DNA from 3 places in the Peribacillus sp. NPDC046944 genome. Region 3 is predicted to be linked to each of the others. Evidence: riboswitches for the same ligand, from Rfam matches in the RefSeq annotation. Region 3 holds a riboswitch; each other region holds the start of a gene.
What was found. A riboswitch is a leader RNA that binds a small molecule or an ion and turns the genes downstream of it on or off. The one in region 3 is predicted to bind S-adenosylmethionine.

Region 1 (5,435 bases), on a different contig from region 3:
GAAGTTTTGCATCAAGGTTGGAAAGGGGCTCATCCATCAAGAAGACTTTGGCATCCCGGACAATGGCCCTTCCAAGTGCCACACGCTGGCGCTGCCCGCCAGAAAGGGCTTTAGGCTTCCGTTGTAAGAAGTCTTCAAGTCCAAGGATCTTGGCAGCATCATGGACGCGTTGCTTGATTTCCTTCTTCGGCGTTTTCCTTAGCTTCAGTCCAAAAGCCATATTGTCATAGACGGTCATATGAGGATATAAAGCGTAGTTCTGGAAAACCATCGCAATGTCCCGATCTTTTGGAGGCACGTCATTGACCCGCTTGCCATCTATAAAAAGATCCCCTTGGGAGATGTCCTCAAGGCCGGCAATCATCCTTAAAGTGGTCGACTTTCCACACCCCGAGGGTCCGACGAAAACAATGAATTCCTTATCGGCCACGCTAAGGTTGAAGTCTTTAACGGCTGTCACCTTATTATCATAAATCTTGAAGATATGATCCAATACTAACTCTGCCATGAACTATTCCTCCTCTTAAACTCCTAAATTCGTAATGATATTTATAGTCTACTCTATCAATGCTGAAATAAATATGGGCACACTGCACAAAAGGGATAATTATCCTTTTTTCTCATTTAAGAGAATGAGGAGGTAGGCAGCCAAAGCATGCGGGAAATTCCGTACATCCAGTCCTGTTTTTTCAGCGAATTTATCTATCCTGTATTGCAGGCTGTTCCGATGGATATAAAGTTGTTTAGCTGCCGATGAGGCGTTGGAATTACATTCGATATACGTTTTAACCGTTTTGATCAATTCATGATCCTGCCGCGTCTTGCCAAGCAATTCATTGATGTACCATCTTTTATCCATGTCAGTACAGGCATTCATGAGTGCGTAGGGGATAATATTGGGTAATTCCGTCACCTTAACATCGGATAGATGGAGCAAAGAAAGTGTGAAACATTTTCTCTCTTGTATCAGATGGTGATGAAGGTCCGCATCGACAGGGTGAAATCGACCGGCATAGACCCTGATCTTTACGTAAAAGTCACTCTCGAGTGTGGATGAGATGGCGAGAAAATCATGCGTCGATAAGGGTTCATCCATGTCTGATTCAATTAAGGTTCCCGCCGTTTCATTCTCCCAGACCAGGATGGAATCGGATGGTACGAATGAGAGAATCGCTTCCTCGAAATGATCGTGTGAAAAATCCCCATGGGCAAGGTTAAAGTAGGTGAACCGGACATTCTCCCAGTTCGTTAGGGGCTGGGAGGCACGCGGCCCAAATAAAAAATCATTCCAAGTAGTTTGGGTAGTGGAGGTGTTTGGACTTTGGAGTGATGGAGTGTCAAAGAGTAGCGTAAGCAAACGGATTTCCTCCGCCGATATGTCTGAGCGGGGAATGCCAATTGTATGGCCGAATGGATCTTCCAACCAGAAATATGCCGAGATGTCCTGTGCATCCTTTTTATCTGAAAGGGAGTTTGGGAATGTATGTTTAAGCTTATTAAGCATCATGTTCACCTTCTTTCCATTCCATTATATCCAAAAAGGGCAAAGCGGAAAAGAAAACAATGACTGCGTTCATAGGTATTGTTAATCAGTAAAGGCCTGCCCCAGACAGGAGCAGACCCATACTTGCTGTTTCCTTATTTCATCCAATCGGGTTTACCGAAGCCTTGGAACTTGTCATCAATCACCTTTTCGAATTCGGCACTTTCTACAACTGATTTGATATCTTTTGCAAATTGGGCGTCTTTATCCTTAGTGTTTACAGCCACGACATTGCGATACGTATCTGGCATGTTTTCTAATGCAAGAGCATCTTGAAGGTCCATTTTGGCGGCAATCGCAAAATTACCAGGAACGGCCGATAGGTCAACACTGTCCGTTGCACGAGGTAATTGTGCCGATTCCAGTGGTTCGAATTGAATGTTCTTCGGATTCTTTGTTACATCTTTCTCAGATATTCTTAATGGGTCAACATCCGGATCCACTTCAATCAGGCCCTCATCCAATAAAACTTTAAGTGCACGGGAGAGGTTGACTGGGTCATTGGGAACGGCGATGGTCGCACCATTTTTAATATCGGCCAATGATTTGTATTCCGTGGAGTAAATGCCCATCGGTGCCGTTGGAACAATAATAAGGTCAGAGAGCTCTAAGTCATGTTCCTTTGAAAAATTATCCATATACACTTTATGCTGAAAGAGGTTGGCATCGATCGAACCATTACCAAGTGATTTATTCGGCTGGATATAATCACTGAATTCGACGATGTCCACTTTGTAGCCAAGGTCTTCAAGTCCGGGTTGTATGGCCTCTATGACCATGTCGGCATAAGGGCCAGTCGTTGCCCCAATTTTTAATTCTTTTTTGTCCTCCGTTTTAGTTGTCGCATCGTCATTTCCGCAAGCTGACAACCCAAGGGCTAATGCACATATAGATAATAATGAAGTGATTTTTTTCATGAAAAATTCCTCCTTGTTTAATGTAGTGTCATCGTTAACATTATGAATCTTATCGTTTGTTTACATAGTGAGAGGCCTTATCGCCTATCATTTGGATGATTTGGACAAGACAGATCAGAACGACCACCGTTGTGATCATGATCGTGTTGTCATAACGGTAATAGCCGAAACGAATCGCGAGGTCACCGATTCCTCCTCCGCCGATTGTTCCTGCCATAGCCGAGAAGCCGATGAGTGATATCGTCGTTAATGTCACGCCTTGGATGATTCCAGGCCTTGCTTCAGGAAGAAGCACATCCTTGATGATCATCCATGGGGAAGCGCCCACTGCAATGGCGGCTTCGATCACTCCCTTATCTATTTCCCTCAATGCAGATTCTACGATCCTAGCGAAAAAAGGAATGGCGGAGACTGATAGGGAAACGGAAGCCGCTAGCGGTCCAATTGTTGACCCGGTAAGGAATTCGGTTAAAGGAAGCAAAGCGACTAAAAGAATGATAAACGGAATCGAGCGGACTAGATTAACCACGAAACCGAGGGATCGATTCAACGTGATATTTTCAAAGAACAAATTCCTGGTCGTCGTAAACAGCAACACTCCTAGAGGCAGTCCAATCAGGAGGGCAACCGCAAGGGAAATTCCGACCATATAAATCGTTTCCAGAAAGGCTTTATTAAGGTCAGGCAAAATATTGATGATGGAATCAAGCAGTGACATGCTTTAACACCTCCACAGATTGGGTCCGGCTTCTTATGTATTCAAGGGCTACTTGCACTTCTTCAAGCTCACCAATCAATTCGATGATCAAGATTCCTAGAGGAAGATCCTGGATATATTCAATTTTCCCGTGCAGGATATTCCCTCTGACAGAATAGTTTTGTAGAGTATCCGAGAGAATCGATTCACCAGCGGTTTGCCCTTCAAATTGTATTTTGATAATCGTTCCTTTGTTTTCCCTAATAAGGTGGGGAGGAAGTTCAAAATCCAACACGCTACTGATGAACTGCTTAGTCAGTTCTTGTTTGGGTTGTGAAAATATTTCATAAACAGGGCCATCTTCAATAATTCGTCCATCTTGCATGACGGAGACACGATGGCACAGTTCCTTGACCACTTCCATTTCATGGGTGATCAACACGATGGTGATGCCCAGTTCTTTATTGATCTTTTTCAACAACTGTAAGATCGACTTCGTAGTGGTTGGATCAAGGGCTGATGTCGCTTCATCACATAATAGGACGGTAGGGTCATTCGCTAAGGCCCGTGCAATGCCTACCCGCTGTTTTTGTCCGCCACTGAGTTGAGCCGGATAAACATCTTTTTTATCCCGAAGGCCAACGATATCCAAAAGTTCCAGAACGCGGTTAGTAATGACCTCCTTTGGTTGATGGGCGGCTTTCAAGGCGAAGGAGATATTGTCAAAAACCGTTTTGGAACTGACTAGGGAAAAATGCTGAAATATCATGCCGATTTTCTGGCGTTGTTTGCGAAGCTCCTGGCTTGATAAGGTTGTTAAGTCGACGCCATCGATGATGATGCTACCATTGGTCGGACGCTCAAGAAGATTCAGACAGCGAATCAATGAACTCTTTCCCGCGCCGCTATACCCGACAATCCCATAAACCTCTCCCGTTTGAATGGTTAAAGATACATTATCCACTCCGATAACTCGGGTATTCTTCGAGATATATTCCTTTCGAACTGAACGAATTTCAATCATGATGCTATCCTCCTTATACATAAAAAAGCTACCTCTATCATTCAGAAAGAGGCAGCGAAATTATATCCCGTCTTATCTTTCAGAATGGTATTTCATTCTGCAGGAAGGGGCACCATTCCCGATGTGGGGCGGTTGCCGGACGTCATAGGGCCTGGTCCCTCAGTCACTCTTGATAAGTTAATTACTATTTTAGTATTTTATTATTTTTTTAATATAATCTATATTATTTGTTAAATACAGTAATGTCAATTATTTTTTGAATTTTATCAAGATTATGAATCAAACGATCTACTTGCCCAGATTATAGTGGCCATTTGCTAAGTTACACGGAACGTCCCGGATCTTACATGGCCTGTCTGCGTAAGAATATGGACTTTGATCACTCCCATCATTAGAAAAAATATTATACTTGTAAAAAGTATGGAGAGATAATACATTTATTGTAAGTAAATTAGAAAATAAAGGATGATGAGTTTTTCCAAAAAAATGATTGGGGTGGAAAGTCATGCTGGAAATGAAAACGATAAACGATGTGGTTTGCGTAAAAGGGACACCGGAAGGAAACAAATCAGGCATGAGCGTGAATGTGTTCTTAACCGATGGCATGTTAGTTGATACGGGGGCAAAAATCTTGTTGAAGGAACTTACTCCATTCTTTGAAACCGCTGATTACGATATGGTTGCGCTGACGCATTATCATGAGGACCATACGGGTGGGGCCGCATGGATACAGGAACATAGGAACGTTCCCATCTATATTCATCCGATGTCCCTCGATATTTGTGCAAAGGATGCAGAATATCCCGATTATCGTAGAGTTTTTTGGGGAGATAGGGATGCCTTCAAGGCAGAACCATTAGGAGGGATCGTCCATTCACGCACTCAAACATGGGAGCCAATCTTTACGCCAGGGCATTCGAGGGACCATATGGTTTACCTGAACCATAGTAATGGTATGCTGTTTTCGGGTGACCTGTTTGTAACGCCGAAAACGAAGCTCGTTTTAAGGGAAGAATCTATCCCGGTCATCATGGAATCCATCAAGAAACTGCTTCAGTATGATTTTAAAGAGGTCTTTTGCTGCCATGCCGGATATGTCCCGAACGGAAAGGAAATGTTTGGAAGAAAGCTCAGTTACTTGGAAAATCTGCGCGGTGAAATTCTGCGTTTGCATGATCAAGGATTGGAAGTCCATGAAATTCAGCAAAACGTGTTGCCTAATCGGTATCCGCTTATCGAGATATCCGGTCATGA
Region 2 (5,435 bases), on a different contig from region 3:
AAAAGATGAAAGGCCTAATATTGGACTTACGTGGAAATCCGGGTGGATTGCTTGACCAAGCGATCGCAATGGCAAACTTATTTATCCCGAATGGGGAAGTCATCCTTCAGGTCGAGGATCGAAAAGGAAAAAGAGAAGTCTATAAATCCCAGAATAATGGTGAGTTGAAGCTACCAGTGGTCGTATTAATTGATGATGGAAGTGCAAGTGCATCTGAAATCGTTGCCGCCGCTGTTAGTGAATCTGCGGGTATTCAGCTTGTAGGGGTAAAATCATTCGGAAAGGGGACCGTGCAAAAAGCCGCAGACTTTGATGATGGTTCCAACTTTAAGTATACAGCACAAAAATGGCTGACTCCGAAAGGCAATTGGATCCATAAAAAAGGGATTGAACCGGATATAAAAGTCAAGCTTCCCGAGTATGCCAATCTTCCATATATCTCTCCTGATAAAGGATTGAAAGTATCGGATTCCTCGAGTGAAGTAGAAGCAGCGGAGAAAATGCTGAAAGAAGCCGGGTATAATCCAGGAAAAGTGGATAAGTATTTCGATGAAGAAACAAAGGTAGCGGTCAAGGAATTCCAAAAGGATCATAAGATCAAAGAAACAGGTGTCATTAAAGACGATACAACCGTTAAATTGATGGAAGTCATTAGGGATAAAATCCTTAAAAATGATACTCAAGTGAAAAAAGCGGTGGAAGTATTGAAAAAGAAAATCAAATAATCTTTTATAAAAACAAGCGGCCCATCAGCAAGCATTTATTGCTGATGGGCCGTTTTTCGTATGCTTGACTTAGGTGTGTGTGTAATCCATAAGGTGACCATGGAAGAAGTACCAATGGGTGGGGAATGGAAGGGTATCCATGATGAAGTAGAATTTGAAGAAAACGAGCGGTAAACCCTGCTTGAGGAACATGAACTTTCATACAAGGCTAAGAATAATTACTACCGAAAAGCGGCAGAAAAATCAAAGAAGGCTAGATGCCACTCTGACTAAATTCTGCGATTATATCTATCAAAAAGAACCTCGTCAGAATAAATATAACAGGAGCAACTGAATGGGTTTCCAAGGTTAATCGTGAAAAGAATGAAGGGGCTGTCTAATAAGTCCTTATTCCAGTGAATTTCGCAAAAATAAAGAGGCAGAAATGTTGTTAAATCAACGTTTCTGCCTTTTACTATTTATTCAATTTCGGTGTGTAATTACACCTTTTGGGACAGCCCCTTGATCAATCCTTTATAAATAATTTCATTTTACAAAAAGCGGGATATTACTCCTGTAATCAGGTGAAATGATGCCATTTTCGGTAATGATGCTTGTAATAAGAGAATGGGGCGTAACGTCAAAAGCAGGATTGAATGTCTTCACATTTTCTGGTGCTATCCTGACTCCTTGTATAGAAGTGATTTCATCCCCATTCCTTTCTTCGATTGGGATGGAGATACCCGACTCGAGAGATAAATCGAATGTACTTGATGGTGCTGCTACATAGAAAGGAATATCGTAATGCTTAGCTAATATCGCCAAACCCAATGTACCAATTTTATTGGCTGTATCACCGTTTGCCGCAATACGGTCTGCTCCGACTATAATGGCTTCGATTTTTTTATGATGAATGGTGTGGGCTGCCATATTATCCGAGATTAATGTAACGTCCACTCCAGCTTGCATAAGTTCCCATGCGGTGAGTCGTGCCCCTTGCAAGACAGGTCTCGTTTCACAGGCATAGACCTTTATAGGAAAGGATCTTTCCTTGGCCAGGTGGAAAGGTGCGAGGGCAGTTCCGTACCGTGCAGTGGCTATCCCCCCAGCATTACAATGGGTTAAAATAGAATCACCCTCGTTGAATAAAGACAATCCGTATTCACCAATTTTTCGGCACATCTCCACATCCTCTGAAAATAGCTTTTTTGCTTCAGCAACAAGAGCGCTTTTGGCTGAAGCTATGCTATTGGCTGCTTGTAGAGTATTCTCCATTCTTTTCAGTGCCCAAAAAAGGTTGACCGCTGTTGGTCTTGAAGAAGCGAGTGTAGTAACATGTTTCGTGACATTGTGTTTAAATTGCCATAAATCCGTGGTATTTTCCTGGATTGCACCAAGAGCAACGCCAAATGCTGCAGTTAGCCCGATAGCGGGGGCACCACGGACCTTCAAGGTCAAGATGCTGTCATATACATCTTTAACCGTAAAAAGTTCAATGAATTCTATTTTTGATGGCAAGGCCTGTTGATTCAATAAGGTAATATGGGTATCATTCCATTGGACGGAATAGGGTAGTGGCGTTGTAGTTGTCATATGTATATCTCCTTATAGGGCTGAATAGGAAGGCAATGTATATTGCTTTACGGCTTCTATCACTGCTGGAATATTCAGTTCTTTCCGATTTTTGATTATATGGGCCCCGATTTTCAAGGTAGCCGTTTTAGCTGTAATTCTAGTTTCTTTATTCTCAATGCCATTTAAATCAGCAACATGAGATAGGCCAATGGTTCTTCGAATTAGTTCACATCCTGCAAAGCCATATGCATCACCTTTAAACTTGTTGAGTACATATGGAAGATAACCTTCGATCTTACTGTAAGGACTTTTATTTTCAGAATTCCACAGGTTCGTATAGGTTTCTTCAAATGTATTCCAAAATTCCTGAAGATGAGTAAAGATTTCTTCCTTCCCAGTGGCCTCGCGTGTTACTGCCTGGAATAGGAGATTCGCCATGTATTGTCCAAGGTCAAATCCAACAGGACCATAAAAAGCGAATTCAGGGTCAATTACCTTTGTTTCTGTATCACTTGCAAATATACTTCCCGTATGTAAATCGCCATGAAGAAGGGCCTCCTGCTCGGATTCGAAGCTTTGTTTTAACTTAGCCACTTCCAGTATTAAATCAGCATCTTTCCATATAGACTTGGCAGCCTCCAGCAACTCAAGCTCAAACTCGCCTGGATGTTCCTCCAAAAAAGGATCCGTGAAAATGAAAACCTCAGTAATCTTGCAGAGTTCTGGATTCGTGAAGTTCCGGGCAACCTCTTTTTTCGCTGCCGGTTCCAAATGAAAATCAGACGTATAAAAAGCGGTCTTTGCAACAAATTCACCAATGTGTTTGGATAATAGAGGGAAATGATCTCCTTCAATTAATCCGGTCCGGGCGATTTTCAAGTGTGATAAATCTTCCATGACGGTGATTGCAAGCTGTTCATCAGAATAATAGACTTGTGGGACAAGTTCGGGACAATAGCTTCTGAATTGAATTAATGCATTCGCTTCGATAGCCGATCTTTTTAAAGTCAATGGCCAGCTTTCACCAAGAACCTTTGCGTAAGGAACTGCTTGTTTGATGATGACTCCTTTATTTGTTACGGGATTTGTAACGTGAAAAACATAATTTAAATTTCCGTCACCGATTTCATTACATAGTAATGAGTCATCTGAATGCAGTAACCCAAGTTTCTTCGTTAGGTCAATTGCCGTTTCGTTTGTCAATAGCTTGAAATTTGATGGTTGAGTCATTGTTATCCCTCCAAGTACATTAAAAAATATGAAAAAGCCCCTTTCCCATAGAAAGAGGCAGAAGCTTCACTTCGAACCTCTTATCTCCCAGAAAGAATTCTTTCTGGTGGATTTGGCACCGTGCTCTGTGGATATAATCCGGCGGAATTCCCGCCCCATTTCACAATGGTATTACAGTCGGTTGCTGGGCTTCATAGGGCCTTTATCCCTCAGCCTGCTCTTGATAAGAGTATTGTATTTATTTTCAGAAAATTAATCTCGAATGAATGATATCAATATTTTAAATAGTTTGTCAATGGTAAATTAATAAAACTCCGGCCGCCGATCTTCGAAAACGGGTATTTTATTTCTTGCTTCTCCTACTTTTTCTAAGTCAAGGGTGCCGAGTAGAAGTTCTTTTTCTTCACCAGCCTCACAAATGATTTCTCCCCACGGGTCGATGATGATGGAATGTCCGGCAAAATGATTATTTCGGTCAGAACCGGAACGATTCACAGCCACAACGAAGGCTTGGTTTTCTATTGCCCGGCTGATTAACAGTGCCCTCCAATGATGGAGCCTAGGCTTTGGCCACTCGGCGGTCACGAAGATAACCTCCGCACCTCGTACGGTATGGGCCCGTTGCCATTCCGGAAAACGGATATCATAGCAAATGAATCCGGCGCAAATCTTTTCATCGAGGGAGAATAAGCCGTCTTTTTTGCCAGGTTGTAAGTAATGGTGTTCATCCATCAATTGAAACAGATGGAGTTTATCATATTCTTTAACCAGTTTGCCTTCTTTATCGATGATGAGCATTGTGTTATAGATGCCTTCCTTAGTTTTCTTTGCAATCGAGCCACCGATTATGTTAATGTGGTGTTTTTTTGCAAGGGCTTTTAGAAAGGTAATGGTTTGTGCTGCTTCTTCGTCTGCAATTTCATGTAATCTCGTTAAGTCATAGCCGGTTGTCCATAGTTCCGGCAGCATGACGATGTCCGGTTTAGACTGTACAGCTTTTTCAATCCATTGTTTTGCCACCTGGAAATTTATATCTGGCTGTCCAAAGGCAATGTCCATTTGTAAACAGGCGATTTTCCATTTCATCATTTAAAACCTCCATTTGTAAAAAAGTACTTTACAAGATTAAGATAAACATATATCATTTGTGACTATAATTTCAAGAAATTTCAGAGAAGGTGCAAAGATGGTGCAATTCGAAAAATCCAGACTTCTTCAAGAGCTTCCAAAGCAGTTTTTTGCTTCTTTAGTCGAAAAAGTTAATAACATAACATCAGAAGGCAAGGATGTCATTAATCTTGGGCAGGGAAATCCAGACCAACCGACTCCTGAACATATCGTGAAGAGCCTGCAGACAGCAGCAGGAAATTCCATGAATCATAAATATTCTCCTTTTAGGGGGCTTCCCTATTTAAAAGAAGCTGCGGCCCTCTTTTATGAACGTGAATATGGCGTCAAGCTAGATCCTAAAACGGAAGTGGCGATTCTTTTCGGTGGAAAGGCTGGTCTAGTCGAATTACCGCAATGCTTGTTGAATCCAGGCGATACAATTTTAGTGCCTGATCCGGGCTATCCAGATTACCTGTCAGGTGTAGCGTTAGCCCAAGCTAAAACGGAAATTATGCCCTTGACCGAAGAAAATGATTTTCTTCCCGATTATAAGGAAATAGATAAAGAGGTTTTTGACAAAGCGAAGATGATGTTCTTGAATTATCCCAATAATCCCACAGGAGCATCGGCGTCAGCAGAATTCTTCGAAGAAACGGTTTCCATGGCAAAAGAACACTCGATATGTGTGGTCCATGATTTCGCATATGGTGCAATTGGGTTCGATGGGAAAAAACCGGTAAGCTTCCTTCAAGCAGAAGGATCAAAAGAAGTGGGGATAGAAATTTACACCCTTTCTAAAACATATAACATGGCGGG
Region 3 (5,435 bases):
CTGATATCGTATCTCTTGCCTATGCTGCTGAATCAGTGGTGCTACGTACGGAAAAAGCAATCGCGACTACAGGTCTAGAAAAGAACCAACAAAAAGTGCTTTACACTGAAATCTTCGTTCAAGAAGCTTTCAATGAAATCGAGCAACATGCAAAAGAAACGTTGATTGCTGTTGAAACTGGCGATACGTTGCGCATCATGCTTTCTTCCCTTCGCAAGTTGACTAGACATAATCCAATCAATGTCATTGCGAAAAAACGTGAAGCTTCCGTCAAAGTAATCGAAAATGAAAAATATGCACTTTAATTCTTAAAGTCTTCAAGGGGATGCCCATATCGGGTATTCCCTTGATTTATTTTGTAGGTTTTTCATGGGGATGCGAATAGAGAGTCTATCGTTGTATTGCCCCAAAAAAACGGGTATTCTAAGGGAAGGTGGTGAAACGATGGGCTTAACTTTATACTGGTACCCAAAATGCGGCACATGCCGTAATGCAAAGAAGTGGCTGGATCGCCATGAGTTGCAATATGAAGCGATTCATCTCGTGGAAAATCCCCCTTCTCGGGCAGAAATTGAACAAATATATAAAAGTAGTGGACTAGAGTTGAAGAAGTTTTTCAATACGAGCGGGCAAAAATATCGCGAGCTCGGTTTAAAAGACAAACTGAAAGAAGCTTCAGAGAAAGAGATGCTCGATATATTGGCTACGGATGGCATGCTTTTGAAAAGACCAATTGTGACGGACGGTTCAAAAGTGACAGTAGGTTTCAAAGAAGAACAATTCGATCAGACCTGGAGCTAAGACTTTACAAAACATTTGGATAATTCCTTATCATAACAAAGAATCTACCTTATAATATAATAGATAAAATATAAGCTGTAATATGGAGGGAATTAATATGTCAACGCCAAAAGAACTTCGTTATACAAAAGAACATGAATGGGTCAAAACGGAAGAGGGTACAGTACGCATAGGGATTACTGCATTCGCCCAGTCTGAACTTGGGGACATCGTTTTTGTTGAACTTCCAGAGGTCGGATCTGAACTGAAAGCGAACGAGCCCTTTGGTAGTGTAGAATCCGTTAAAACGGTTTCTGAACTTTATGCTCCTATTAGCGGCAAGGTCGTTGAAATCAATGAAGAGTTAAATGACAATCCTGAATTCGTTAATGAATCTCCGTTTGAAAAAGCATGGATGATCGTCCTTGAACCATCAGACAACAGTGAAGTTGAAAAACTGATGAGTGCAAACGAATATGATAGCCTGATAAACGGGTAAGTAAGGTGAGGGGGAGGCTTTAATTAAGCCTGCTCTTTTTCAATTTGAGTGGAGACGGGGTGATGAGATGGAATGGGATGTACTCGATAAAGTGATCATGGTTGAAGGCCTTTCAGACAAGCGCAAAGTGGCATCCGTTCTGGACGAAGAAGTGGAAATCAGATGTACCAATGGCACCATTTCTTTAACGAAGTTGGATGAAATGGTGGATGAATTGATAGGCCGGGACGTTTACATCCTTTTTGACGCAGATGCGTCAGGGGAAAAGCTAAGGAAACAATTTCGTCGGGAACTGCCGGAAGCAAGGCATTTGTACATAGATAGGATGTACAAGGAAGTCGAGGATACCCCAGAACATCACATCGCTTCCGTGCTACTGACTGCAAATATGAAAGTGAAAACTAAATTTACAAGTAAAAGGATGGAAGAGTAACTGATGGAGGAATGGAAAGAAGAAGACTTTAAGCAAGCTGTTGATCAAGGGAACACTTTTAGCTTATATCTATACACACCTTTGTGTGGAACCTGCCAGGTGGCTTCAAGAATGCTTTCCATAACACTAGAGCTGTTCCCGGAAATGAAGGCTGGAAAAATGAACATGAATTATGTCCAGACATTGGCTGAACGATATGAAATTGAGAGCGTACCCTGTCTTTTGCTTTTTGAAAAAGGAAAGATGACAAAAAAAATATATGCCTTTCAGTCTGTTCCTTATTTGTATGGATTGCTGAAAGAGATAAGCTAAAAGCCGATCCTACATGGATTGGTTTTTTTGTTGAAGTCATGGGGGGAATATAGCATTCGTATTAATGATTGAATATTCTAATAACTAATTGACTACCTGCTACTAAAGTGCTATATTTTGTATGAAGTACATACGTTATAGACGCATCATACACGAGGATGGAATGTCTGCCATTTACAAAACGCGCTTATCCAAGCGACATCGTTCAATAGGGAAATCTCTATCGACCCCGGCGGGAAATTCCGACTTCTTCATATTATAAGGTTCCTTGCATATAACAAGAGATGAGGCAATATCGCTTTAATTCCTACTAAAACAATGGAAGAAGGGGAGAATATAATGACAGAAAAAAAATTCCGCTTTGAGACGTTGAGTGTGCATGGCGGTTTAAAAGTCGACGAAACGGGTGCCCGCGCCGTACCCATTTATCAAAGTAATGCTTATTTGTTCAAAGATACAGATCATGCAGCGAATCTATTTGGATTAAAAGAGAATGGTTACATCTATACGAGGCTTCACAATCCCACTGTCAGTGTCTTTGAAGAAAGAATGGCCCTGTTAGAAGGGGGAATCGGTGGATTGGCAGTTGCAAGCGGCATGGCCGCTATATCCCTTTCCATCCTTAATATCGCTGGTATGGGGGATGAAATCGTTTCTGCTTCAACACTGTACGGCGGGACCTATAATTTATTTGAAAATACACTCCCTAAATACGGAATCAAAGTGAAATTCGTCTCACCTGATGATCCGGAAAATTTCAAACGGGCAATCACTCCACGAACGAAGGCCATATTTGCCGAAACAATCGGCAACCCAAGCTTAAGGGTTCTTGATATCGAAGCAGTGGCGGAAATAGCCCACGAAGCAGGGATACCTCTTATTATCGATAACACTTTCGCAACGCCGTATCTGTGCCGACCAATTGACTTTGGGGCGGATATTGTCATCCATTCAGCTACAAAGTGGCTATTGGGTAATGGTACGACATTAGGGGGAGTCATCATCGACGGTGGTAAATTCGATTGGAATTCGCCTAATTATCCAGGCTTTACGGAACCTGACCCTAGTTACGATGGACTTGTCTATTCCGAAGCGGTAGGGCCTGCTGCCTTTATTACGAAAGCGCGTGTGCAATTGCTTCGGGATTTGGGACCGACGTTAAGTGCTCAAAGTGCATTCCAGTTCACGCTTGGCCTGGAAACGCTCCATGTCAGGATGAAGGAACACCTGTTGAATACGAGGACAGTCATTCAATACTTGGAGAACCATCCGGCAGTCTCATGGGTTTCTTATCCGGGTAACGATGATCATCCCGATAAAGCCCTTGCAGATAAATACTTGCCTAAGGGAGCCGGATCTGTGGTGACGTTTGGAATTAAGGGGGGACGTGAAGCAGGTTCCACACTCATCAATTCGGTTGAGTTATGGTCGCATGTCGCCAATGTCGGGGATGCTAAAAGCCTAATCATCCACCCAGCAAGTACAACTCACCAGCAATTGAATGATGCAGGACTGGTCAAGGCCGGTGTCAGTGCCGACCAGGTTCGCCTTTCAATCGGTATTGAAAATGTAGACGATTTACTTGAAGATCTAGAGCAAGCGATTGAAAAAGCGACGAATATCGTGTCAGTGAATTCTCAAAGAGTTTAATGGAGAAACAGGTACACCCTAGGATTTTACATTGCACTCCTTTTTTATCTGTGTTAAAATTTCAGACATAGTAAAGTGAATGTTAAGACAAAAAAGAATAGTCCATATATAGCTCTTATCAAGAGAGGTGGAGGGATGTGCCCGTTGAAACCCGGCAACCGACAAGGATTTTCCTTGGAAAGGTGCCAATTCACACAAAGCGTAGAGGCTTTGGGAGATGAGAGGAAGGCCTGCTTTTCCCTGCCTTTCTGCTCATGCAGAAGGGCTTTTTCTATTTTCTTTGAATCATAGAGGGATAGATTCATCAGGAGGCCATAAAAATAAATCGACTAAATTCATAGGCTTAATTGGATAAAGAGGTGAGCATACATGATTACATTGTCAAACGTCAGTAAACTTTTTCGAACAGGAAAAGCAAATAGCGAAACGATTCATGCCGTGAATAGTGTGAATTTAGAAATAAATAAAGGCGAGATTTTCGGAGTCATCGGATACAGTGGGGCTGGCAAGAGTACGCTCATACGTATGCTGAATGGGTTGGAACGGCCTACTGAGGGCTCCGTGAACGTTGCGGGAAATGAAGTTTCAACAATTAAAGGGTCTAAGCTTCGTAAAGCCCGTCAAGAGATTAGCATGATTTTTCAGCATTTTAATCTCTTGTGGTCAAGGACCGTTCAAGAAAATATATCCTTTCCTCTGGAAATTGCGGGCATCTCCAAGCAAGAACGCATCAAGCGCGTCAATGAACTCATTAAGTTAGTTGGATTGGAAGGAAGAGAAAAAGCGTATCCATCGCAGCTAAGTGGTGGACAGAAGCAAAGGGTGGGAATAGCGAGGGCTCTTGCCAATAACCCGAAAGTGCTTTTGTGTGATGAGGCCACGTCCGCTCTAGATCCCCAGACAACCGATTCCATCCTGGAATTGCTTGTGGATATAAATCAACGCCTTGGTTTAACCATTGTCTTGATTACACATGAGATGCATGTCATTCGGAAGATTTGCAATCGAGTGGCTGTGATGGAAAGTGGACGGGTAGTCGAACAGGGAGCTGTCCTGGAAGTATTCAGAAACCCTAAAGAACAGATGACTAAGCGTTTTGTTCAGCAGGTGACGGAACCAGAAGAGACAAAAGAAACGATGGAGCATTTGTTTGAACGGTATCCAGCAGGAAAAGTGATTCAACTGACATTCGTGGGGGATCATGCAGAAAGCCCGTTGATCACAAAATTGGTACGTAATTTTGAGTTGGATGTGAACATTGTCCAGGGGAAGATATCACAAACGAGAAGCGGCTCATATGGAACATTGTTCATCCACCTTGATGGCAGTGAAGATGAAATGCTCCGCGCAATCGAATTCATAAAAGCACAGCAGGTAGGCGTGGAGGTGATTACTCATGCTTGAAGAATTATTGCCGAATGTAGATTGGGAAGACATCATAGAAGCGACGAAAGAAACGCTGTATATGACAAGTATTTCAGTTGTAGCGACCTTTTTTATAGGGATACTATTGGGGTTGCTTCTGTTTTTAACAGGCAAGGGGAATATGTGGGAGAATCGGGGCGTTAACGGTGTGTTAAGTGCTTTCGTTAATATTTTCCGTTCGATTCCATTCCTTATCTTGATTGTATTATTAATTCCGTTCACCAAATTACTTGTCGGTAGCATGATTGGTGAGAATGCGGCATTACCAGCACTCATTATCGGTGCAGCACCGTTTTATGCGCGGATGGTCGAAATCGGCCTTCGTGAGATTGATAA

Region 1: linked by a shared signal. The riboswitch ahead of ACQKIC_RS16975 (methionine ABC transporter ATP-binding protein) and the one ahead of ACQKIC_RS12955 (methionine ABC transporter ATP-binding protein) in region 3 are both predicted to bind S-adenosylmethionine.
Region 2: linked by a shared signal. The riboswitch ahead of mtnK (S-methyl-5-thioribose kinase) and the one ahead of ACQKIC_RS12955 (methionine ABC transporter ATP-binding protein) in region 3 are both predicted to bind S-adenosylmethionine.

What each region holds. Positions count from the first base shown of each region.
Region 1 covers NZ_JBNNML010000010.1:42,146-47,580, reverse strand. Annotated here, with positions in the region: gene ACQKIC_RS16995 (ABC transporter ATP-binding protein) at 1-508, opposite strand, end outside; gene ACQKIC_RS16990 (PucR family transcriptional regulator) at 608-1,504, opposite strand; gene ACQKIC_RS16985 (MetQ/NlpA family ABC transporter substrate-binding protein) at 1,639-2,460, opposite strand; gene ACQKIC_RS16980 (methionine ABC transporter permease) at 2,510-3,178, opposite strand; gene ACQKIC_RS16975 (methionine ABC transporter ATP-binding protein) at 3,165-4,181, opposite strand; SAM riboswitch class I at 4,251-4,360, opposite strand; gene ACQKIC_RS16970 (MBL fold metallo-hydrolase) at 4,687-5,435, shown strand, end outside.
Region 2 covers NZ_JBNNML010000007.1:12,478-17,912, reverse strand. Annotated here, with positions in the region: gene ACQKIC_RS13995 (S41 family peptidase) at 1-725, shown strand, start outside; gene mtnA (S-methyl-5-thioribose-1-phosphate isomerase) at 1,251-2,297, opposite strand; gene mtnK (S-methyl-5-thioribose kinase) at 2,310-3,515, opposite strand; SAM riboswitch class I at 3,587-3,739, opposite strand; gene ACQKIC_RS13980 (carbon-nitrogen family hydrolase) at 3,813-4,595, opposite strand; gene ACQKIC_RS13975 (pyridoxal phosphate-dependent aminotransferase) at 4,696-5,435, shown strand, end outside.
Region 3 covers NZ_JBNNML010000006.1:142,450-147,884, reverse strand. Annotated here, with positions in the region: gene ACQKIC_RS12985 (acyl-CoA dehydrogenase family protein) at 1-305, shown strand, start outside; gene ACQKIC_RS12980 (arsenate reductase family protein) at 445-801, shown strand; gene gcvH (glycine cleavage system protein GcvH) at 899-1,279, shown strand; gene ACQKIC_RS12970 (toprim domain-containing protein) at 1,347-1,712, shown strand; gene ACQKIC_RS12965 (thioredoxin family protein) at 1,716-2,024, shown strand; gene ACQKIC_RS12960 (O-acetylhomoserine aminocarboxypropyltransferase/cysteine synthase family protein) at 2,364-3,674, shown strand; SAM riboswitch class I at 3,787-3,898, shown strand; gene ACQKIC_RS12955 (methionine ABC transporter ATP-binding protein) at 4,044-5,078, shown strand; gene ACQKIC_RS12950 (methionine ABC transporter permease) at 5,071-5,435, shown strand, end outside.